Regions from separate parts of the Enterobacter cancerogenus genome, predicted to be linked through region 3. Evidence: predicted binding sites of a transcription regulator. Region 3 holds the regulator's gene; each other region holds the start of a gene.
What was found. The regulator LexA, encoded in region 3, represses DNA repair genes until DNA is damaged. The targets are predictions, from matches to a motif close to TNCTGTATGTACATACAGNA.
Positions count from the first base shown of each region.

Region 1: metR (HTH-type transcriptional regulator MetR) is a predicted target of LexA. The motif match lies at 3,194-3,213, and genes of this name have one in related genera.
Region 2: sbmC (DNA gyrase inhibitor SbmC) is a predicted target of LexA. The motif match lies at 1,860-1,879, and genes of this name have one in related genera.
Region 4: sulA (SOS-induced cell division inhibitor SulA) is a predicted target of LexA. The motif match lies at 2,344-2,363, and genes of this name have one in related genera.

Region 1 covers NZ_CP077290.1:2,906,360-2,910,674, reverse strand. Annotated here, with positions in the region: gene I6L58_RS13715 (ABC transporter ATP-binding protein) at 1-835, shown strand, start outside; gene metE (5-methyltetrahydropteroyltriglutamate--homocysteine S-methyltransferase) at 868-3,129, opposite strand; gene metR (HTH-type transcriptional regulator MetR) at 3,245-4,198, shown strand; gene I6L58_RS13700 (carboxylate/amino acid/amine transporter) at 4,086-4,315, opposite strand, start outside.
Region 2 covers NZ_CP077290.1:4,495,487-4,499,801, forward strand. Annotated here, with positions in the region: gene sbcB (exodeoxyribonuclease I) at 1-399, opposite strand, end outside; gene dacD (serine-type D-Ala-D-Ala carboxypeptidase DacD) at 597-1,763, shown strand; gene sbmC (DNA gyrase inhibitor SbmC) at 1,894-2,367, shown strand; gene I6L58_RS21210 (FUSC family protein) at 2,460-3,518, shown strand; gene I6L58_RS21215 (DUF496 family protein) at 3,676-4,011, shown strand; tRNA gene I6L58_RS21220 (tRNA-Asn) at 4,167-4,242, opposite strand.
Region 3 covers NZ_CP077290.1:2,377,527-2,381,841, reverse strand. Annotated here, with positions in the region: gene plsB (glycerol-3-phosphate 1-O-acyltransferase PlsB) at 1-1,138, opposite strand, end outside; gene I6L58_RS11230 (diacylglycerol kinase) at 1,345-1,713, shown strand; gene lexA (transcriptional repressor LexA) at 1,822-2,430, shown strand; gene dinF (MATE family efflux transporter DinF) at 2,496-3,833, shown strand; partial or broken gene I6L58_RS22920 (hypothetical protein) at 3,830-3,904, shown strand; gene I6L58_RS11215 (CsbD family protein) at 3,953-4,162, shown strand; gene zur (zinc uptake transcriptional repressor Zur) at 4,231-4,315, opposite strand, start outside.
Region 4 covers NZ_CP077290.1:936,779-941,093, forward strand. Annotated here, with positions in the region: gene yccS (YccS family putative transporter) at 1-1,583, shown strand, start outside; gene I6L58_RS04450 (TfoX/Sxy family DNA transformation protein) at 1,540-2,166, opposite strand; gene sulA (SOS-induced cell division inhibitor SulA) at 2,384-2,893, shown strand; gene ompA (porin OmpA) at 3,249-4,301, shown strand.

The DNA.
Region 1 (4,315 bases), 530 kb from region 3:
CTACGCCCTTTACCCGCATATGACCGTGCGGGAGAACCTCGCCTTTGGCTTGCGCAATATCCACACCCCGGAGGCCGACATTGCGCAGCGCATCAACCATGCCGCCGCCATGCTCAGGCTGGACGAACTGCTCGACAGGCTTCCGCAACACCTTTCCGGCGGCCAGCGCCAGCGCGTGGCGATAGGTCGTTCTATTGTCCAGCAGCCCGCGCTATTCCTGTTTGACGAACCGCTTTCTAACCTGGACGCCGCGCTGCGGGTTGAAATGCGCCAGGAGATCCAGCAGCTCCACAACACCCTGAAAAACACCATGATTTACGTCACGCACGATCAGGTCGAAGCGATGACGCTGGCCGACCGTATCGTGGTGATGTGTAAAGGTAATATTGAGCAAACGGGAACGCCGCTTGAGCTGTACAACGCCCCGGCCAACCGCTTCGTGGCAGAATTTATCGGCACGCCAAAAATCAATATGTTACCCGCCGTCTGGCAGCAGGGCGCATTGCATATCGATCCAGATACCGTCTTTGCACTTTCCCGTCAGCCCGCAGGCATTCAGGAGGGGGAGTCAGTGTTTGTCGCGATCCGCCCTGAACACCTGCGTTATCAGCAACCGGGGGAGTTTAGCCTCAGCGGAAAAACGCGGTTATGCGAACTGCAGGGGGATTCAACGCTGGTGTGGCTGGATGTGGCGGGCCACGCCGTGTGTCTGAAATCCTTCCAGCAGCTGAGTCTGCCTGCGCAGCAGCCTATAACACTGACCGTGCAGGAGGCCCATCTGCACCTCTTTGACACAGCAGGTAAGCGGATTGCATTGACGGAAAATGCCGCCTGAGCGCGATGTCAGGCGGCGTGAAAGGCTTAAGCTTACCCCTGACGCAAGTTTTGCGCCGCCTTCACCATGTTTGCCAGGGCGCTTCGGGTTTCCGGCCAGCCGCGGGTTTTCAGGCCGCAGTCCGGGTTCACCCACAGGCGCTCTGCCGGAATGCGCTGGGCGGCCTTCTTCAGCAGAGACTCAATCCACTCCACGCTGGGCACGTTTGGCGAGTGAATGTCGTACACGCCCGGCCCGATTTCATTCGGGTAATCAAACTCCTCGAACGATTCCAGCAACTCCATGTCCGAGCGTGAAGTCTCAATGGTGATCACGTCGGCGTCCAGCGCGGCGATAGCGTCCATGATGTCGTTAAACTCGCAGTAACACATGTGGGTGTGGATCTGCGTGTCGTCCTTCGCCACGGCAGCGTTGATGCGAAATGCCTCCACGCCCCACTTCAGATAGGCGTCCCAGTCGCTGCGGCGCAGCGGCAGGCCTTCACGCAGCGCCGGTTCATCAATCTGGATGATGCCGATGCCCGCCGCCTCGAGGTCCGCCACTTCGTCACGCAGCGCCAGCGCGATTTGCTTCGCGATGGTTTCGCGGCTAACGTCTTCCCGCGGGAAAGACCAGCATAGAATGGTCACCGGGCCGGTCAGCATGCCTTTCACCGGCTTGTCGGTCAGCGACTGGGCGTACTTCGCCCACTCCACGGTGATCGCTTCCGGGCGGCTGATATCGCCGATCACCACCGGCGGCTTCACGCAGCGGGAGCCATAGCTCTGGACCCAGCCGTTCTGGGTAAAGACGAAACCGTCGAGATGCTCGCCGAAATACTCCACCATGTCGTTACGCTCGGCTTCGCCGTGAACCAGCACGTCCAGGCCGAGACGCTCCTGCTCGGTAATCGCCTGCCTGATGTGCTCAGCGATACCGGTGCGGTAGTGGCTGGCGTCCAGTTTGCCCTTTTTGAAGTCGAGACGCAGACCGCGGATTTCAGTCGTCTGCGGGAACGAGCCGATAGTGGTGGTCGGCCAGGCAGGCAGGTTAAAGCGGGCACGCTGGGCTTCAGCACGTACCTCATAGGCGCTCTGACGCTGGCTGTCCTGGGCGGTAATGGCCGCCAGGCGTTTCTCTACCGCCGGGTTGTGAACGCGGGACGAGTGACGACGCGCCTGAATCGGGGCGCTCCATTCGGCAATCGCCGCCGTGTTGCCGCTGTTAAGGGCGTCGCGCAGCAGGGCCAGCTCCTGGCATTTCTGCAGGGCAAAGGCAAACCAGCTTTTCACTTCCGCATCCAGACGGGTTTCAACGCTCAGGTCGATGGGGCTGTGCAGCAGCGAGCAGGACGATGCGACCCACAGCTCACGTTTCCCGACAATGTCTTTAATTTGTGCATATTTCTCGGTCAGATCGGCGCGCCAGACGTTACGACCGTTGATCAGGCCTGCGGATAATAGCCACTCTTCCGGCAGGCGTTTGTGCAGCGCTACCACATCGTCTTTGCCGTGGACCAGGTCAACGTGCAGGCCCTGCACCGGCAGCGCGGTAATGGTATTCAGGTTCGGCGTGACACCTTCAAAATAGGTGGTCAGGAGCAGCTTCACCTGCCCGGTAAGCGCGGCATATGCCGGCTTGAAGGCATCCAGCCACGCCTGCGGCAGCTCCAGTACCAGCGCAGGCTCATCGATTTGTACCCACTGAATACCGCGTTTACCCAGCTCAATCAGCACCTGTTTGTAGACCGGCAGAATGTCGTTCAGCAGGCTCAGACGGTCGAACGGCTCGCCTTTGACCTTGCCCAGCCACAGGTACGTCACCGGCCCCAGCAGGACAGGTTTCACCTGATGCCCCAGCGCCAGCGCTTCGTCCACTTCATCCAGAAGCTGGGTCCAGGTCAGTCTGAACTGCTGACCTTTCACAAACTCAGGCACCATATAGTGATAGTTGGTGTTGAACCATTTGGTCATTTCCGCCGCTGCCGCTGGCTCACCCGTTGGCGCACGGCCACGGCCAATGCGGAACAGGGTGTCGATATCTACCGATCCATCGCTGTTCTGATGACGAGCCGGCACGTTGCCAAGCAGCAGGCTGGTGGTCAGAACATGGTCGTACCAGGCGAAATCGCCCACGGGCAGCAGGTCAATGCCTGCGTCTTTCTGCTGGTCCCAGTGACGTGCGCGCAGCTCGCGGCCCGTTGCCAGCAATTCTTCACGGCTGAGGTTGCCCGCCCAGTAGCTTTCCTGCGCTTTTTTCAGCTCGCGACGCAGACCAACGCGAGGGAAACCGAGAGTGTGATTACGGATTGTCATGGTGTGCCCCTTGTGAAATTCGTTATTTAGACGTCCAGATGTTTACACATCTATAATTGGCAGGTACTGTATATTCCTCAAGCGCAAATTGTTCATGGCGAAGTGAAGGACTTTCATGATCGAGATAAAACACCTGAAAACGCTACAAGCGTTGCGGAACTGCGGTTCACTCGCGGCGGCGGCGGCCACGCTGCATCAGACCCAGTCCGCACTTTCTCACCAGTTCAGCGATCTGGAACAACGCCTTGGCTTTCGTCTGTTTGTGCGTAAGAGCCAGCCGCTGCGCTTTACGCCGCAGGGTGAAATTCTGCTCCAGCTCGCGAATCAGGTGCTGCCGCAGATTGCGAGCGCCCTGCAGTCCTGCAACGAGCCGCAGCAGACCAGGCTGCGCATCGCCATTGAGTGCCACAGCTGTATTCAGTGGCTGACCCCCGCGCTTGAGAACTTCCGCCAGAAGTGGCCGCAGGTGGAGATGGACTTTACCTCCGGCGTGACGTTTGATCCTCAGCCTTCGCTCCAGCAGGGCGAGCTGGATCTGGTGATGACCTCGGACATACTGCCGCGCAGCGGGCTGCACTATTCCCCGATGTTTGATTTCGAGGTGCGTCTGGTGCTGGCCCCGGACCATCCGCTGGCCGCCAAAACGCGCATCAGCCCTGAAGACCTGGCCACGGAAACGCTGCTGATTTACCCGGTTCAGCGCAGCCGACTGGATATCTGGCGTCATTTCCTCCAGCCAGCGGGCATCAGCCCACAGCTGAAAAGCGTGGATAACACCCTGCTGTTGATTCAGATGGTTGCCGCCAGAATGGGCATCGCGGCGCTGCCGCACTGGGTGGTGGAGAGTTTTGAACGCCAGGGCCTGGTGGTGACCAAAACCCTGGGTGAAGGACTGTGGAGCCGGCTGTACGCCGCCGTGCGCGATGGCGAGCAGCGTCAGCCGATTACGGAAGCGTTTATTCGCTCAACGCGGAACCACGCGTGCGACCATCTTCCGTTTGTGCGGAGCGCGGAGCGACCCAACGGCGATGCACCCACAGCGAAGCCAGGATCACTGCTCCCCCAATAATGAAGCTCGGCCAGTGCGGCTGTTCCTGCCAGATCGCCAGGTTGACCAGCAGCCCGGCAGGCACGTGAACGTTGTTCATGATCCCCAGCGTACCGGCGTCGACCTGGGTCGCGCCGT
Region 2 (4,315 bases), 2.1 Mb from region 3:
ATTCTGCCAGCTCCAGGCGTAGGCATCGTAGAAGTTGCGATAGAAGATATTGCGCGTCACTTCGTCATCGAAACGGATGTTGTTATAGCCCACCACGCAGGTATTCGGAACGGTGAAAAGGGCGTGGATACGGCGAGCAAATTCGGCCTCGTTAACCCCTTTGTCCCGCGCTTCCTGTGGCGTAATGCCGGTCACCATCACCGCGCCAGGCTGTGGCAGGTAGTCATCGGCGGGCTTGCAATAAAAAACCTCCGGCTCGCCGATGATGTTGAAATTCTCATCGGTGCGGATGGCGGCGAACTGCGCCGGGCGGTCAAGCGCCGGGTGCGTGCCGAAGGTTTCGTAATCGTGGAATAAAAAAGTAGGGCGCGCGTCAGAGTCAGACACCAGTGATACCATCCTGTTAAAAATTGACGTCTCTATGGTAAACGATCGCAGGGGAGAGGCCGAATAAAAAGCGCCGTCAGGGATGAAATTTGCGAGCGGGCCTGAGGAAAAATATGCTCTCTGTCACATTTTTTTGCAATTAAGGCAAGTAACGACATCAGAACTCCCGTAAAAAGGTCAACGATTTTTAATGACCTGAGGATATACCGTTGAAACGCCGTCTGTTTATTGCTGTTTCTTTACTCGCTTCGAGCATTTCATCTGCGCTGGCTGCCGATCCGCTGGATTTTTCGCCGCAGCCTCCCGCCATTCAGGCCGGGTCCTGGGTATTGATGGATTACACCACGGGTCAGATTTTAACGGCAGGCAATGAACACCAGCAGCGCAACCCGGCGAGCCTGACCAAGCTGATGACGGGGTATGTCGTCGATCGCGCCATTGATAGCCATCGTATTACGCCTGATGACATCGTTACCGTGGGCCGTGACGCGTGGGCGAAGGGTAACCCGGTGTTTGACGGCTCCTCGCTGATGTTCCTGAAACCCGGTGATCGCGTCACGGTGCGTGACTTAAGCCGCGGGCTGATCGTGGATTCCGGTAACGACGCCTGCGTCGCGCTGGCGGATCACGTCGCGGGCGGTCAGCCGCAGTTCGTGAACATGATGAACGACTACGTGCAAAAGCTAAACCTGCGCGATACCCACTTCGAAACGGTGCATGGGCTGGATGCCCCCGGCCAGCACAGCTCAGCGTACGACCTTGCCGTGCTTTCCCGGGCCATCATTCACGGCGAGCCTGAGTTCTACCATATGTACAGCGAAAAGAGCCTGACCTGGAATGGCATTACCCAGCAGAATCGTAACGGCCTGCTGTGGGATAAAACCATGAACGTCGACGGCCTGAAAACAGGGCATACGTCCGGAGCAGGCTTTAACCTGATCGCCTCGGCGGTGGACGGTCAGCGCCGTCTTATTGCGGTCGTTATGGGGGCCGACAGCCCAAAAGGGCGTGAAGATCAGGCGCGTAAATTGCTGCACTGGGGCCAGCAAAATTTCGATACGGTGCAGATCCTGCATAACGGAAAAAAAGTCGGGACCGAGCGCATCTGGTACGGAGATAAAGAGCAGGTTGAGCTGGGAACGGATCAGGATTTCTGGCTGGCCTTGCCGAAGACGGAAGTGCCTAGCATCAAGGCCAAATACGTCCTGGACAAAAAAGAGCTGGAGGCTCCGCTCGCGGCCCATCAGCGGGTAGGGGAGATCCAGCTGTACGATCGTGACAAAGTGGTGGCCCACTGGCCATTAGTGACGCTGGAACCGGTGAATAAAGGCGGATTCTTCTCCCGTTTAGGGGATTACCTGCACCACACGCTTTAACCCCACACCACACGTCCCTCGGGCAGACTGGCAGGGTTGCGAGTCTGCTCGCATAATAAACACTCCGCGTTTGTCGAAAACAGGCCATTTGCTTTACAGTGTATGAATATACAGTGAAACCGGAGGCGGCATGGACTACAGCATCACGCAGCAGCAGAAACGTAAAATCGCGGGCTTTCACCTGGTGGGACCGTGGGAGAAAACCGTTAAGCAGGGCTTTGAGCAGTTAGGCATGTGGGTGGAGGGGCGTCAAATCCAGCCGCTCGAATGGGTAGCCGTCTACTATGACAATCCGGACGAAGTCCCGGCGGAAAAACTGCGCTGCGACACGGCCATTACGGTGCCGGAGGCGTTCGTCATTCCTGACAACAGTGAAGGGGTGATGCTGACCGAAATCGCCGCCGGGGACTACGCGGTGGCAAGCGCCCGCGTTGAGGAGCATGATTTCGCGACGCCCTGGTACCAGTTCTTCAATTCTCTTTTGCAGGATAATCACTATCAAATTGCACCCAAACCCTGTTTTGAACGTTATCTGAACGATGGCAACGCGGATGGCTACTGGGACATCGAAATGTATGTCCCGGTAGAGCACAAGGCGGGTTGACCCAGTAAACGCAGGGTTTTTTCAGCCGGGGGCGTTTCGCCCGGCTGAAAACACAGTACAATCGCGGTTTGCCGTTTAGCTGGAGAGCGGGTGTGCGTCCCGACAAATCTTTAACGCCTTTTGAAATTCGCTTGTACAAACATTACCGCGTGGTGCATGGCCTTCGTATCGCGCTGGCGTTTATTCTGACCTTTGTGCTGGTGCGTTTGTTGAATGTTCCGGAAGGGACATGGCCGCTGATTACGCTGGTGGTTATCATGGGGCCTATCTCCTTCTGGGGGAACGTGGTACCACGCGCGTTTGAACGTATTGGCGGCACGGTTCTTGGTTCTGCGCTGGGACTTATCGCGCTCAAACTGGAGCTGATCTCCTTCCCCGTTATGCTGCTGTGGTGTGCCGCGGCGATGTTTCTTTGCGGCTGGCTGGCGTTGGGGAAAAAACCGTATCAGGCACTGCTAATCGGTATAACCCTTTCGGTGGTTGTCGGTGCGCCCGCAGGTGACATGACGACCGCACTGTGGCGAAGCGGAGATGTCATCCTCGGGTCACTTCTGGCTATGCTGTTTACCGGTATCTGGCCGCAGCGCGCCTTTCTCCACTGGCGTATCCAGATGGCCAACTACGTTACCGCGTTCAACCGCGTGTATCAGGCGGGGTTTTCCCCCAACCTGGTCGAGCGTCCGCGTCTGGAAAAACATCTGCAAAAAATCCTGAATGACGTGGTTAAGATGCGCGGCCTGATTACGCCTGCCAGCAAAGAAACCCATATTCAGAAAGCCATTTTCGAAGCTATCCAGACGGTGAGCCGCAACCTGGTGTGCATGCTCGAACTGCAAATCAATGCCCACTGGGCGTCGCGTCCCAGCCATCTGCTGATGCTCAACGCACACACACTGAGAGAGACGCAGCAGATGACCCAGCAAACGCTGCTCACCATCGCTCATGCGCTTTACGAAGGGAATCCGCAGCCGATTCTGGCGAACAGCGAGCGCCTGAATGAGATCGTGGCCGAGCTGAAGGTGCTGATGAACGAGCGGCAGGGGGACAACGTGGCAGAAACGCCGATTCATGGCTATGTCTGGCTCAGCATGGAACTGGCGCGGCAGCTGGAGTTGCTCTCGCATCTTATCTGCCGGGCACTGCGCAAATAAAAAGCAGCCATCGCCATATGTGATGCCTGCTGCTTCGATTCAGCATCAATTGGGGTTATGATAGTCTTAAACGATATACTCATTGTCATTCGCCGTCGCTGTCTGTTACAACGGTGGCATTAACGAATCCGACTCTCACATTATCAGGGGTGTAAAAATGGAAACTACCAAGCCTTCGTTCCAGGATGTTCTGGAATTCGTCCGCCTGTTCCGCCGCAAAAACAAACTGCAGCGTGAAATCCAGGACGTTGAGAAGAAGATCCGTGACAACCAAAAACGCGTACTGCTGCTGGACAACCTGAGCGACTACATCAAGCCAGGCATGAGCGTGGAAGCCATTCAGGGCATCATCGCCAGCATGAAAAGCGATTACGAAGACCGCGTTGATGACTACATCATCAAAAACGCTGAGATCTCAAAAGAACGTCGTGAGATTTCTAAAAAGCTGAAAGCGATGGGTGAAATGAAAAACCCTGAAGTTAAAAGCGAGTAATCCCTGACAGGTGTTAAAAAGGCTCTCTGGTGACAGAGGGCCTTTTTTATTTCCCCTGTGCATGGGGTGATGCCCGGTGGCGCGATGCTTACCCGACAATGTTACCGAACGCAGAAAAGCAAAAAGCCTGCTTTAAAAGCAGGCTTTTCAGAATGTGGCTCCTCTGACTGGACTCGAACCAGTGACATACGGATTAACAGTCCGCCGTTCTACCGACTGAACTACAGAGGAATCGTTGTGGAGGCACATATTAACGGCGAAAAAACTTTTGTCAAACCTGTTCTTTGCAAACCGCGGTTGATTG
Region 3 (4,315 bases):
CGGAATAACCGCGGCTGAACAGCTCGCCCAGATATTCACGGAACACGGTGGAGTAAAGCTTGTTGCCCTTAAAGGTACGGCGAATAAAGAACGCACCCAGACGGCGGAAGATCGGCCCTGCTGGCCAGAAGTTCAGGTTAATACCGGCCGCGATGTGCGGCGGCACCAGGCCCTGATGATAAAGCACGTAGGAAAGCAGCAGGTAGTCCATGTGGCTGCGGTGGCAGGGCACATAAACAATCTCGTGGCCGTCGTGTGCCAGCTGACGCACGCGCTCGGCGTTGTGGACGTTAATCCCCTGATAGAGGCGGTTCCACGTGAAGCTGAGAATACGGTCAGAAAGCCGGATCATCTCGTAAGAGAAGTTCGCGGCGATCTCTTCCATCAGCGCAATGGCGTTTTGCTGGGCTTTCTCATGCGAGATTTTCTTGCTGCGCGCTTCGTCTTCGACGGCGCGAGCAATGGCTTTTGACGCCAGAAGCTTGTTGAACAGATCCTGACGCGCCGGGAGACGCGGGCCAACCGCGGCCAGACGCTGACGCGCAAAGTGCATACGCGCCACGCGCGCCAGTTTTTGCGCAATGATTTTGTCGGTGCCGTGTTCGTCTGCCATGCGGCGCAACGAAACGGAAGGGGAGAAACGGACAAAGCTGTCGCGCCCCAGCCAGGAGACGGCGAAGAATTTCTGGATGCCGTTGAGCATGCGCAGCGGTGGGTTCTCCTCGCCTTTTTCGCGGCCCGGACGACGACCAAACATCACGGAGACCGGTACCATCTGCACATCCAGGCCAGGATTGCTGCGGTGCAGGTCGAGATAGTCATGGAACAGCTTGATGGACTCTTCTTTCGGCGTGTAATAGGTGAACACGCGCGGCCCGCCGTGGATAAACACATAGCGTGGCAGCAATGTGCCATCAACTTCCAGCGGTTCTAGCGGGTCGGGAAGGTCATGCGCCAGACACTGGGCGCGAAGCGTCAGTAGGTCAGCCTTCGAGTTATAAGGCAAAACGTACATAATAGGGCGCGACGTATCGAGCCCTAATTCCAGCGCGGGTTCTGCTGGGATAGACTTACTTTTTACCAGGACGCTTAATGGTAAATTAAGTAACTTGTAGTAAATTCGTGGCCAGCCGGACATAAACGATGTAAAGCCTCTGGTTAATAATGCAATTGCGGCGCAAGGATAACAGAAAGCGCGCAAGATTTCTGTTGTTACCCGTCATACTTCAGGCTGCAGCAAAACGCGCTGCGGCTATATACACTGCATCCTTCAGGCTCGCCTGAGGCAGCATGAATGATTTTGTGTATAGTTACTGACGCTATTTCCACTATAAGGTTCTTTTAATGGCCAATAATACCACTGGGTTAACCCGAATCATCAAAGCTGCAGGCTATTCATGGAAAGGTTTCCGCGCCGCATGGATCAATGAAGCTGCTTTCCGCCAGGAAGCGGTTGCCGCGATTGTCGCGGTTATCATCGCGTGTTTCCTTGATGTTGATGCCATAACCCGCGTACTCCTCATTGGTTCCGTACTTCTGGTGATGATAGTGGAAATTATCAATAGCGCTATTGAGGCAGTGGTAGACCGAATTGGTTCAGAATTTCATGAGCTTTCGGGTCGCGCTAAAGATATGGGATCGGCTGCCGTGCTGCTGGCGATTATCATCGCAGCCATCACCTGGGTCACGCTGCTTTGGTCACATTTCCGATGAGCCTCGAGGAATAATTAAGTCCCTGGTTTTTTGTGCAGTTTTTGGTTCCAAAATCGCCTTTGACTGTATATACTCACAGCATAACTGTATATACACCCAGGGGGCGGAATGAAAGCGTTAACGACCAGGCAGCAAGAGGTGTTTGATCTCATTCGGGATCATATCGGCCAGACGGGTATGCCACCCACGCGTGCAGAAATCGCGCAGCGTCTGGGTTTCCGCTCTCCAAACGCGGCTGAGGAACACCTCAAAGCGCTGGCGCGTAAAGGCGTCATTGAGATTGTTTCTGGCGCATCACGCGGTATTCGTCTGCTTGTTGAAGAAGAGACGGGTATTCCGCTGATTGGCCGTGTTGCGGCGGGTGAACCGCTGCTGGCACAGCAGCATATCGAAAGCCACTATCAGGTGGACCCCGGTATGTTTAAGCCGAGCGCTGATTTCCTGCTGCGCGTTAGCGGGATGTCGATGAAAGACATCGGTATTCTCGATGGCGATCTGCTGGCGGTTCACAAAACGCAGGACGTACGCAACGGTCAGGTTGTGGTTGCGCGTATCGATGATGAAGTGACCGTTAAGCGCCTGAAGAAACAAGGCAATACCGTGCAGCTGCTGCCGGAAAACAACGAATTCACGCCTATTGTGGTAGACCTGCGCGAACACAGCTTCTCCATTGAAGGGCTGGCCGTTGGCGTTATCCGCAACGGCGAATGGCTGTAATCTCTTCCTGACGGGCTGCGGTTTCTCCGTGGCCCGTCTCGTTTTATCGTCCCCGGTATTCTCCCATGTCACTGCTGACTGCTTCTGATAAGGCACTCTGGCGTCTCGCGCTGCCGATGATTTTTTCCAATATTACCGTTCCTCTGCTCGGCCTGGTGGACACGGCGGTTATTGGTCATCTGGATTCCCCCGTCTATCTGGGCGGCGTGGCGATTGGCGCCACGGCAACCAGCTTCCTCTTTATGCTGCTGCTCTTTTTACGTATGAGCACCACAGGTCTAACGGCCCAGGCCTACGGCGCGAAAGATCCGCTGCGGCTGGCGCGTGCGCTGGTTCAACCTTTACTCCTGGCGCTCGGTGCAGGCGCGCTGATCGTTTTGCTGCGCACGCCGCTGATAGACCTGGCGCTGCATATTGTGGGCGGCAGCGAAGCAGTGCTGGAGCAGGCGCGGCGTTTCCTTGAAATCCGCTGGCTGAGTGCGCCCGCTTCGCTGGCAAACCTGGTTCTGCTTGGCTGGCTGCTGGGCGTGCAGTACGCCCGCGCGCCGGTGATCCTGCTGGTGGTCGGTAACCTGCTCAACATTGTGCTCGATCTCTGGCTGGTCATGGGCCTGCACATGAACGTGCGGGGGGCGGCGCTGGCAACCGCAATCGCCGAGTACGGGACATTTTTGATCGGCTTGTGGATGGTCGGGCGCGTTCTGGCGATGCGCGGGATCTCGGTTGCGCTGCTCAAAACCGCCTGGCGGGGCAATATGCGTAAGCTACTGGCGCTCAATCGGGACATCATGCTGCGCTCGCTGCTGTTACAGCTCTGCTTCGGCGCGCTGACGGTCTTCGGGGCGCGCCTTGGGCCAGAAATCGTTGCCGTCAATGCGGTGTTAATGACGCTCCTGACCTTTACCGCCTACGCGCTGGATGGTTTTGCCTATGCGGTTGAAGCCCATTCCGGGCAGGCATACGGTGCGCGTGAAAGCGGCCAGCTTCGCGAAGTATGGCGGGCGGCGTGTCGTCAGTCGGGAATGGTCGCGCTGGCGTTTGCGCTGATCTACGCCTGTTTCGGTGGGCATATCATTGCGCTGCTCACCTCACTCCCGGCGCTGCGTGAACTGGCCAGCCATTACCTCATCTGGCAGGTGATCCTGCCGGTGGTGGGGGTCTGGTGTTATCTGCTGGACGGTATGTTTATTGGTGCGACGCGAGGCGCGGAAATGCGCAACAGCATGGCAGTTGCGGCGGCCGGTTTTGGTCTGACGCTCTTTACGCTGCCGTACCTGGGTAACCATGGTTTGTGGCTGGCGCTTGCGGTATTCCTCTCCCTGCGGGGCCTCTCGCTGGCCTTTATATGGCGTCGTCACTGGCGAAACAACACCTGGTTTCCTGCCCGTCCTGATATATCGTGACGGTTAAAGATTCTGAATATAAATCGGGCTGCCGAATCCCTGACTATAATAATTATCACGTCCAGCAGAAATGCATGTACCGGGCGATACAAATTTACGCTTAACACGAGGACACGATTATGAATAAAGACGAAATCGGCGGCAACTGGAAGCAATTCAAAGGTAAAGCGAAAGAACAGTGGGGTAAACTCACCGATGACGACATGACCGTTATCGAAGGTAAACGTGACCAGCTGGTAGGTAAAATCCAGGAGCGTTACGGTTACGAGAAAGATCAGGCGGAAACCGAAGTCAAAGACTGGGAAACCCGTAACGACTATCGCTGGTAATTGATTACCACCCGTGCGAACACGGAAGTACCCCTGAGGGCGGCCATGAGCCGCCTTTTCTTTTGCCGCTAGCGGGGTTTTTTCTTCACCAGGATGGAGTGGTCATGCTGACATGCGTCCTGATGGCTGCAGGATTCCACTTCCACGCAGGCG
Region 4 (4,315 bases), 1.4 Mb from region 3:
AAGAGAGCCAGGCACCGCTTTACGATCTGGCGCTGGCGAACGGCCAACTGGTGGCGACGTTAAACCAGACTAAAGCCTCGCTGCTCACCCGTCTGCGCGGCGATCGCGGACAGCGCGGCACCCGCCGAACGTTGCACTATTACTTTGTCGCGCAGGATATCCACGAGCGCGCCAGCTCCTCGCACGTGCAGTATGCGGCTCTGCGCGAGAAGTTCCGCTACAGCGACGTGATGTTCCGTTTCCAGCGGCTGCTGTCGATGCAGTCCCAGGCCTGCCAGCAGCTGGCGCGATCCATACTGCTGCGCACGCCCTACCAGCATGACCCGCGTTTTGAACATGCCTTTAGCCATCTTGATGCGGCGCTCGATCGCGTGCAGGCCAGTGGAACGTCGCCGGAGCAGATCAAGGCGCTCGGTTTTCTGCTCAATAACCTGCGGGCGATTGATGCTCAGCTGGCGACCATTGAATCCGAGCAGGCGATGGCCCTGCCGGGTAACGATGCTGAAAACCAGCTGGCGGACGATAGTCTGCACGGATTTAGCGACATGTGGCTGCGCCTGAGCCGCAACTCCACGCCGGAATCCGCGCTGTTTCGCCACGCGGTGAGGATGTCGCTGGTGCTGTGTGTGGGCTATGCCTTCATTCAGATAACCGGCCTGCAACACGGTTACTGGATCCTGCTGACCAGCCTGTTTGTCTGCCAGCCTAACTATAACGCCACGCGACACCGCCTTGCGCTGCGTGTTATCGGTACGCTGGTGGGCGTCGCTATCGGGCTACCGGTGCTCTATTTCGTTCCGTCCGTTGAAGGGCAACTCATTCTTATCGTCATAACGGGGGTGTTGTTCTTTGCGTTTCGAAACGTCCAGTACGCGCATGCCACCATGTTCATTACCCTGCTGGTGCTGCTCTGCTTCAACCTGCTGGGTGAAGGCTTCGAGGTAGCCCTGCCGCGCGTAATAGATACTTTAATCGGCTGCGCTATCGCCTGGGCGGCGGTGAGTTTTATCTGGCCCGACTGGCGTTTTCGCAATCTGCCGCGCGTGACAGACAGGGCGATGAACGCAAACTGTCGTTACCTTGACGCCATTCTTGAGCAATACCACCAGGGGCGTGATAACCGTCTGGCCTACCGTATAGCCCGCCGGGATGCGCACAACAGCGATGCCGAACTGGCTTCCGTGGTCTCGAATATGTCTACGGAACCCCGGGCCACACCCGACATCCGGGAAACCGCCTTTCGCCTGCTGTGCCTGAACCATACGTTTACCAGCTATATTTCCACGCTGGGTGCCCACCGCGAGAAGCTGAAAAACACCGCCATCCTGAACCTGCTGGATGATGCTGTGTGCTACGTCGACGATGCCCTTCACCATCAGCCAGCCGACGAGCCTAAAGTTCAGCAGGCGCTGGATGAACTGTCCCAGCGAATTGCGCATCTCGATCCGGGAACCGACAACAAAGCTCCGCTGGTTTTGCAGCAGATCGGCCTGCTTATTGCTTTGCTGCCGGAAATTTGCCGACTGCAGCAGCAGATTGCTACCTGGCGGAACGACTCTCCTGCACCTCAGGCAGTGTATTAAACCACTCCGTAAGCTCCCGGCGAATGTTCGCCGGGAGTGCCGCCTCATGCATCCCCTCAATGGCCCCTTCAAGGGCAAAAAGCACCTTGATACTGAGGGCCCGGTTTTTCGATCTGATTTTTAGCCAACTGGTCTTTGCGCCAAGCTCCCGCAACGTCTCTTCATTCGTAATGCCGGCTTCGTAGAGCAACACTTCAATCTGGAAAGTCAGGTTAGGCAGATCCTTGAGCCGGTTTCGTTGATAGCGCAGGCTACGCTCTTTTCGTGCCGCATCGAGGGCATAAGTGGAAAGCTGAAGCAGTTTTTGCCGATCCTGCCACAGCCCTTCATCCACGCGATAGTAATTCAGCAGGACGGGGCGGCCTCGCTTAACAAGCGTTAAGAAGGAAGCAGGATGCTTAACGCAATAGGTCGCGCTCTCCTCGCAGGCACGTAGGTAAAGTTCACCGTCTGACACCATGGCAAACACCGCATCGTCTACCGCCAGGGTGTAGCCGCCGAACAGCGCCCGGTGGTGAATTTCCCCCAGAGGGGAGAGATATTCCTGCGATTTATAAATCCGTTCATATGATATCTTTTTCATGATATTTCCATTAAAAATCAACTATTAACGACAAAATTTATCACTAACGGATCCGTTAGCAGGAACATAGGCAACTTATGGCTCATGAGCAAGATGATTTTTTCGGACACGCCAGGAAAGGACTAAATTTGCGAGTTGCTTTCCGAAAATGAGGTTGATCTTTATGCACACAGGGGTTACTGTATATCCATACAGTAACTACAGGGCTGGAATGAATATGTACACTTCAGGCTATGCAAATCGCTCAACATCTCTCTCAACCACTGCTGGCGATGTCGCGCAAAATTCCACCGGTCGCGTGTCGACAGGTCTTATCAGTGAAGTGGTTTATCGTGAAGACCAGCCCATGTTAACGCAGCTGTTGCTGTTGCCGCTGTTACAACAGCTCGGACAACAATCACGCTGGCAGCTTTGGCTGACGCCACAGCAAAAATTGAGCCGGGAATGGGTTCAGTCTGCGGGCCTGCCGCTGACCAAGGTGATGCAGATCAACCAACTCTCTCCGTGTGATACGGTTGAGTCGATGATCCGCGCGTTACGCACCGGAAATTACAGCGTGGTGATCGGGTGGCTGTCGGAAGAACTGACGGAAGAAGAGCACCATCGTTTGACCGAAGCAGCAGAAGATGGTCATGCAATCGGGTTCATTATGCGTCCCGTACGTGCCGATTCTTATCGCAGAGGACAACATTCAGGGCTAAAAATTCACTCGAATTTGTATCACTGAGTAAATTTAAGAGTTTTCCTGGAATTTTTTTCGACACTCAGTTGTGTAAATAGTTCAAAAAGCAAAACCTGCGGCAAGGCTTGTCTGGAGCGGTTCTCGTTAATTTTACTGTACAAAATTCGTTCGTAAAATGTTAAATATTCGCTATACGGAACTTTTTTTTTCATATGCCTGACAGAGTTCACACTTGTAAGTTTTCATCTACGTTGTAGACTTTACATCGCCAGGGGTGCTCGGCCTAAGCCGAAGATATCGGTAGACTTATATTTGACCACGCCCCCCGGTGAAGGATTTAACCGTGATTTCTCCGTGGAGATCTTCATGGCAAATTTTGGATGATAACGAGGCGCAAAAAATGAAAAAGACAGCTATCGCGATTGCAGTGGCACTGGCTGGCTTCGCTACCGTAGCGCAGGCCGCTCCGAAAGATAATACCTGGTATGCAGGTGGTAAACTGGGCTGGTCTCAGTTCCATGACACCGGCTGGTACAACAGCAGCCTGAACAACGATGGCCCAACTCACGAGAGCCAGCTGGGTGCAGGCGCGTTCGGTGGCTATCAGGTTAACCCGTATGTTGGTTTTGAAATGGGTTACGACTGGTTAGGTCGTATGCCATACAAAGGCGACAACGTAAATGGCGCTTTCAAAGCTCAAGGCGTTCAGCTGACCGCTAAACTGGGTTACCCAGTAACTGACGATCTGGACGTGTACACCCGTCTGGGCGGCATGGTATGGCGTGCAGACTCCAGCAACAGCATCGCTGGCGACGACCATGACACTGGCGTTTCCCCAGTATTCGCTGGTGGCGTTGAGTGGGCTATGACCCGTGACATCGCTACCCGTCTGGAATACCAGTGGGTTAACAACATCGGCGACGGTGCTACCGTTGGCGTTCGTCCAGACAACGGCATGCTGAGCGTTGGTGTTTCTTACCGTTTCGGTCAGCAGGAAGATGCGCCAGTCGTAGCTCCAGCACCGGCTCCAGCGCCAGAAGTACAGACCAAGCACTTCACTCTGAAGTCTGACGTTCTGTTCAACTTCAACAAAGCTACCCTGAAACCAGAAGGTCAGCAGGCACTGGATCAGCTGTACACCCAGCTGAGCAACCTGGATCCTAAAGACGGTTCTGTAGTGGTTCTGGGCTTCACCGACCGTATCGGTTCTGACGCTTACAACCAGGGTCTGTCCGAGAAACGTGCACAGTCTGTAGTTGATTACCTGGTATCTAAAGGTATCCCAGCTAACAAGATCTCCCCACGTGGTATGGGCGAATCTAACCCAGTGACTGGCAACACCTGTGACAACGTGAAACCTCGCGCTGCACTGATCGACTGCCTGGCTCCAGATCGTCGCGTAGAGATCGAAGTTAAAGGCATCAAAGACGTTGTAACTCAGCCAGCGGCATAAGTTATCGTCTTATA